DNA from 2 places in the Virgibacillus dokdonensis genome. Region 2 is predicted to be linked to the other one. Evidence: predicted binding sites of a transcription regulator. Region 2 holds the regulator's gene; the other holds the start of a gene.

Region 1 (3,430 bases), 490 kb from region 2:
AATCAAAAATGGGTAACGGATATTACAGAGTTTAAATTATTTGGGGAGAAACTCTATCTTTCACCTATACTGGATTTATATAATGGGGAAATCATTGCCTATACAATCGACTCTAGACCTACTTATTCACTTGTATCGGAAATGTTGGAGAAATCATTTAAACGGTTATCAGAGGAAGATGCACTGCTTATTCATTCGGATCAAGGCTGGCATTATCAAATGAAACAATATCAGCACGCCTTGAGAGAAAGATTGATTACGCAAAGTATGTCACGTAAAGGCAACTGTTATGATAATGCCGTTATTGAAAACTTCTTTGGCATTATGAAATCAGAATTTCTTTATTTAAATGAATTCGAAAGTATAGAGCATTTTAAGCAAGAGCTAGAAAAATATATAGAATACTATAACAACAAACGAATCAAGGCAAAACTAAAAGGCCTGAGCCCGGTACAATACCGAATTCAGACTTTAATAGCTGCTTAGTAAAATTATCTGTCTAACTTTATGGGGTCACTTCAGAAACTGGTGGTTTGACCCAGCCCTATACATAAATGAATAGGCTTTTTCATCTAAAATAAGCAAGGGTATCTAGTTTTATCAACATAATGTTTAAAAACTAGCGAAAGACGTGTATCATGTTCACCTACCATTGAGGGCGACTTATGTTATTTTGTGCCGTGGGATGTGAAGTAGTAAAACAATCACTAGCTTAAAAATTATAATTTCATTTTCTTGGATGTCACTAATTTGAAAATGCCCCACGCCATTAAAGATACTATAAAACTTTCTAGCAAGGTTCTACCGCTTAATTTAACAGTTAAAAACGCAAATATAATAAAAGTACCATTTCCTAGAATCGCTTGTATAGAACCCTCTTTCAATGTTAATCACCTCCTTTTTCCCTAATTGTAACAATTGAAATCTTTCTTTTCTTACAAAGATCACCACATGCCTTTAACTCGTCTCGATTATGATTGCAGGAGGTGTTTTTATTATGAGCAAAAGCTTGCTATGTATTGAATGTTTAGAAACACGATTTTCATCCTGAGTTTTTACTCATGTTTATTTTTATTTGTTTTATGAAAATTAGACCGAATCGCTTGATTTGTTTTAAAGGTTGGCAAAAAGAATGCGCAAGCCAGAAAAATACCAAAGAAAATTAAAGGTTGATTCCCCGATATAAACCACTCCGTGCAATATATAGATGATTGATAATCCTACTACAAGCGTGATATTATCTCTTATATTTATTGCTTTTATTCTTTTTTCATCGTTATAATAAGATCTAATCTTTTTTGCTGTTAAATATAAATAAATCGCCAAAAATAGAAATACAATTAAAAGAACAATCCACCTGTTTTTTACTCCGAATAAATCAAACGATATAATGCCTCCAAATACTAATACAATTATTAAAACTTTAGAATACCCCATATAAACAACAGATTGAACACTTTTACTAGTTTCACTAGAAGATTTATCATTAAAGTAATCATCAATCAAATCATTAAATTCTTCCTTTGTTAAGCAATCCTCTTCTACATCTTTTTGTTGAAAATGACTTAACAGCTTTTTCATCCTCACTTCAACATAAATATTTATCATCATGAAAATGATGCCTACACCAAATAGATAAATATATGGGATATGAACTAAGTTACTTAGTGCAAAAAAATTAAAAAATAAAACAAAACACCGTGACATAAAATCTATAATGGACAATTTCCTAACCGTTCCACTTAGTATCTTCTTTGAATTCTCTATCATTGAAGTTGTAAAGAGAATAGAGATAAAAGGGGTAAAAAACCACAGAGCTGCAATGCTATTTAATCCAAAGAGATATACAAGTAGGATCAGAATAAAATTGTTTATATGAAAAACTGTATTATAAAACATCAAAATATTTAGTTTTCTATTCATTTTTACATATTCCTCTCCATCATCTTACTCAAGATCCATATTTTATGAAAATGATACCACGTTAATTTGCTTCATACTTTACGTATACCATTTATTGTAATTGATAAAAATTAATTAGTTACTTATAATAAGAACAAACGTTCTAAAAGGTGATAAAATGAATAGAGAACTCAAACAACTCGCTGTGAACTTTATAGCCATGCCTCTTGCAATAGCTGTATTTAAACACGACCAACAATATTTTGATGGTTTTCAAGATCCCGACTTTTATCTGGACTTTACGGATGAAGCCATTAGACTTATTGGAATAGATTTAGCTGCCACTAAAAGGCAACTGTATAGCCAATACCATTTGGATATTAAAAGGATTGGCAAAGCCACATATAAGTGGCAGCATAAAAATAAAACCGGGGTTTGGGAATATACGCCACATCAACTGCGAGAAATGACCGCTAAAATTTGTACCAGATATTTATATAAGGCTGTGGGCTTTGAGCAAAAGAGAGCGACTTATGTTAATTTTATACCGCCGGATGTGGAGTAATAAAATGGTGTATTTAATAAATTCCTAGATTGTAAAATTAAGCGAGACACCAAAAAAGACATGTCATGATATACTCAACGAATAACCAACCAAAGTTAAGGAGAGTGTATCTGACATGTCCTACACCCATCTTACCAAAACAGAACTGGTATTCATAGAGGAATATCATGAATTCGGCCTTTCTGGTCGAAAAATTGCCAATAAATTAAAGCGTGGCCATGAAGCTGTTTATCGTGTTATTAGACAACTGAAAGAAGGACTTACTGCGATAGACGTTTATCTACAATATCAAGCGAATAAAGCGACATGTGGTCGTAAAAAGATTCAATTAACACCTAACGAAAAAGCCTATATTCATGAAAAAGTCCGCGATGGCTGGACGCCTGATGTAATAATCGGACGAAACGAAAAGACTATCTCCTGCAGCATGCGCACGCTTTATCGAAAGTTTTCATCAGGCGAATTTAACCAAAATGATTTACCTATGCAAGGCAAACGCAAACCAAATGGTCACCAGGAAAGAAGAGGAAAACAAAAATTTCGCCGCACCATCCTTGATCGTGATCACGATCACCCAAATTACAAGAAAGAATTTGGTCATCTAGAAGGAGATACCATTGTGGGACGTCATCACAAGAGCGCTGTCATCACGCTTGTTGAGCGTTTAACAAAATGCATCATCGCAATTAAACCAGCTGGTAGACAGGCAACCAATATTGAAACATCGCTCAATCAATGGTTTGAGCGATTACCTAAACACTTATTTAAGTCCATTATCTTTGACTGCGGGAAAGAGTTTTCCAATTGGAAATCCATCAGCAATGAACAAGATGTTGATATTTATTTTGCAGATCCTGGAACGCCATCCCAAAGGGGGCTAAATGAGCATTCCAACGGTCTTCTGAGAAAGAATGGGCTACCAAAAGAAATGGACTTTAATCCTGTGTCACAAGAGTATATTTC
Region 2 (3,430 bases):
ATTAATAGATTGTTGCTCAATTGTATTTGCCATTTCAGTGTAAACTCCTTTCATAATTATGCCTATATTCATTCTATAATGAAACCTACTTTGCTACAAGTGAAATCATGCACTTATAACAAAATAGGTATTGCTACTTCTTGTTATGCTTTTTTTGTAAATCTTTTACTTTTTTCGGTGTTACATCATTTCCCTCTGGATCAACTACTTTCATTGTTTTAAACTGATTTTTAAAAGATTTTCTTACACTCTGTAAGTATTCCTGGCGTAATTTTTTTTGTTCGTTTTGTTCAGAAATAGTTAGTCCGTCCACTTTGGATTTTCTTGCAAGCTCATTAATACGTTCGATCTTACCTTTTGAGAGCATCCATCTACCCTCCCTCATGCGTATATTTTTATTCTGTTAAATCATAAGTTTTCGGTGACAAAATTGCACTCTCTTTCATTGTACAATAGATGTCATTGATATAAAACAGGTGTGCTTATCAACATGATTCCTTTACAGTACCATATAAAAAAGAGAAGGGCAAAGAACTTGTCCTCCTGAGAATACCTTTATTTTTGTTTGCTTTCATATTCTTGATAGCGTCTATGAACAGTAGCCTTTGATACATTGTAACCTAGACCATTTAATGTATCAGCAATTTCTTTAAACGTCAGACCATTTTGTCGTAAATTAATGACTTCTTCAACAGGAAATTCTAATCTTTGCCTTCCTGGAGCTTCATTTCTATTCGAAAGATTTAAGGTGGGATCATATCCTTTTGCAATTGCCTGCTTCATCCCTCTTTTTATCTTTATATTATGTATTTTGCGTTGATACTCCTCCACAATCCCAACGATCTGCAACACCATGGAATCTGCTTCCGATAACTCTAACTTCCCTCCATGAAAGCTTGTATAAATAGGAATATGTAATTTCAGCAGCTGGTGAAAAAGGGCAATTTTTGTATTCCCCCTACCTAAACGAGTCTCGTCTTGAATCAATAAACAATCTGCCCTTTTTTGAGAAAAAATCTCTAACATCTTAAATATCCCATCTCGATCAATACTATATCCGCTCTCTTGCTCTTGTATACACGCTACCACAGTAAGTTGATATTCAGCTGCCAGTTTAACCAATTCCTGTTTCTGTCTTATTAATGATGTTTCTTGAGTTTCTTTGTCAGTACTTACCCTACAATATACAACTGCCTTCACAATGTTTACTCCTTCTATCATATTAACTCATTATAATAGAATAATATAAGAAACCTAATGTTAATGCAAAAGCTACAAGATAGAATGCGTCTGTTTTGGTCAGTTTTTGAAACATCTAATAGCCCTCCTTATACAATATAGAACTTTTGTTCGCTTTCTACCCCTATTATAACCGAACGCGTGACCTTGTCAAGTGTTTTTCGAACGAATGTTTGCGCGAAGTTTTATCTAATGGTAAACTAAGGTTAATTAATATTATGCGCGAGGTGATAGATTCATGACTAAACTTTCCAAAAGGCAACAAATGATATTAGACTATATAAAAGATGAAGTAATGCAAAAAGGGTATCCACCATCTGTAAGAGAAATTGCCAAGGCTGTGGGTTTAGCGTCTAGCTCGACTGTTCACGGGCATTTAGCTAGAATTGAAGACAAAGGCTATATTAGACGTGACCCTACAAAGCCAAGAGCAATTGAGATCTTACATTTGGAAGAAGAGAATCCTATTCCAAAAGAAGAAGCACTTTATGCGCCTGTTATCGGGAAAGTAACAGCAGGCTTGCCCATAACAGCTGTAGAAAATATTGAAGAATATATTCCGCTTCCTGCAAATACGGCTAATCCTGATGATAGTCTATTTGTTTTAGTAATTGAAGGAGAGAGTATGATTGAAGCTGGAATTTTAGATGGAGATATGGTAATCGTTAAACAGCAAAACACAGCACAAAATAGCGAAATTGTTGTTGCAATGACAGCAGATAATGAAGCAACCGTAAAACGTTTTTTTAAAGAAAAAGATCATATACGATTACAACCAGAAAATGCAACCATGGAGCCGCTTATATACGATAATGTAACCATTTTAGGGAAGGTTATTGGATTGTATCGACATATACACTAAAAAACTGCCAGTTGGCAGTTTTTTTTGTGTATAAATATTGGGTTACTATGAATTTTGTTTTGTCATCATTCCCCCGTATATTAGACAGGACAATAAATATGCACATAGTAAACGGGGCTCTTTTCCTTAATTTGTGATAGATAAAACAATGAATAGCAGTATTCTTCTAGACGCAACTGATGTGTAATGGCATGTTCCTTTGCTTCATTCAATATTTCTTGCATCTTTCTCATATCAGAAAAAGGATTCCCGACAAAATTATAACGAAGTGCTGTTGGAAAACTAATTTTTTTGATATCTTGATCGATACTAGAAATAATGTTAGAGCAATATACTTCTCCTTTTTTAGGATGATGAAAATCTCTTAAGTTGTTTTGATAAACAATCATCGAAGTCTTATTCCAAAAAACATCTTCTTGGGAGTCATACAGATTGGATTCATTAATATTGAAGCCTTTATCATCAGCTGTAAAGTTAAATCCATCACAGGTAAATATATAATTATCCTTAACCACTTCCCACATATTTGGTTTTGTTTGAAAAGAGGCTAGCCTTCTATTTAACTCTTGTAAAAAATAGATTTTTTTATCTAATAACTCTCTCTCTAGCAATAATGTCTCTAAATAACTCTCGTTAAATTTCGATACATCTGTCAAATCTTTATAATCAAGCCAGTTCTTAATTGTTTTTAAAGGTACACCTAATTCACGCAACCAAGTGTTACATTACTAAACTTCAAAGCGTCATTCAAAGAATAATACCTATATTTATTATCTTTAACAACAGAAGGAGTAACTAAATTCTCTTTATCGTAATAGCGCACTGTATCACTAGACACTCCATGAAATTTGGCTATGTCTCCTGTTTTAAAATATTTCTCAGCCATATGTTAAAATCTCCTTTGTTTTGTCTTTAAAAGCGACTAGCATAAGGTACCTCTACTATCTGTAGATGTTATCTAACATACTACAGAATACGTTACAATTCTAAATTTATCAACAGACGAAACGCTACTTAACAAGACAAAAAAGAAGAAGAAATTGAAAAAGACCTGTAATGAACACAAGTCTTTTACTCTAGTAATATAAAAGGTGCCTGCTTGAATTCGTTTATTCAAGACTTGAGGATAACATATGGTATTAAAAACACTTTTATTTTAATTATTCAACAGCTGCGTTGCTTAATTGTGTCAGAATTTCACTATAAGACGGATATGGATGAATTGTATCCTTTAGTTTATGGAAGGGAATATGGAATGTTTTCATAAGTTGCAATTCGCCCAATAACTCACAGGCTCTTTCCCCTAAAATACTTGCTCCAATTATAAAT

The links. Region 2 encodes LexA, which represses DNA repair genes until DNA is damaged. Its sites were predicted from a motif close to CGAACATATGTTCG; they were not measured.
Region 1: B2C77_RS09290 (YhjD family protein) is a predicted target of LexA. The motif match lies at 2,054-2,067, and genes of this name have one in related genera.

The regions. Positions count from the first base shown of each region.
Region 1 is NZ_LT745763.1:1,672,806-1,676,235, reverse strand. Features, by position in the region: one part of gene B2C77_RS09300 (IS3 family transposase) at 1-486, shown strand, start outside; gene B2C77_RS21645 (hypothetical protein) at 720-884, opposite strand; gene B2C77_RS09295 (hypothetical protein) at 1,114-1,923, opposite strand; gene B2C77_RS09290 (YhjD family protein) at 2,081-2,467, shown strand; gene B2C77_RS09285 (IS30 family transposase) at 2,583-3,430, shown strand, end outside.
Region 2 is NZ_LT745763.1:2,159,847-2,163,276, forward strand. Features, by position in the region: gene tkt (transketolase) at 1-33, opposite strand, end outside; gene B2C77_RS11700 (DUF896 domain-containing protein) at 134-367, opposite strand; gene B2C77_RS11705 (YneB family resolvase-like protein) at 556-1,200, opposite strand; gene lexA (transcriptional repressor LexA) at 1,478-2,101, shown strand; gene B2C77_RS11715 (hypothetical protein) at 2,182-2,814, opposite strand; gene B2C77_RS11720 (MerR family DNA-binding transcriptional regulator) at 2,802-2,987, opposite strand; gene B2C77_RS11725 (dihydrolipoyl dehydrogenase family protein) at 3,262-3,430, opposite strand, start outside.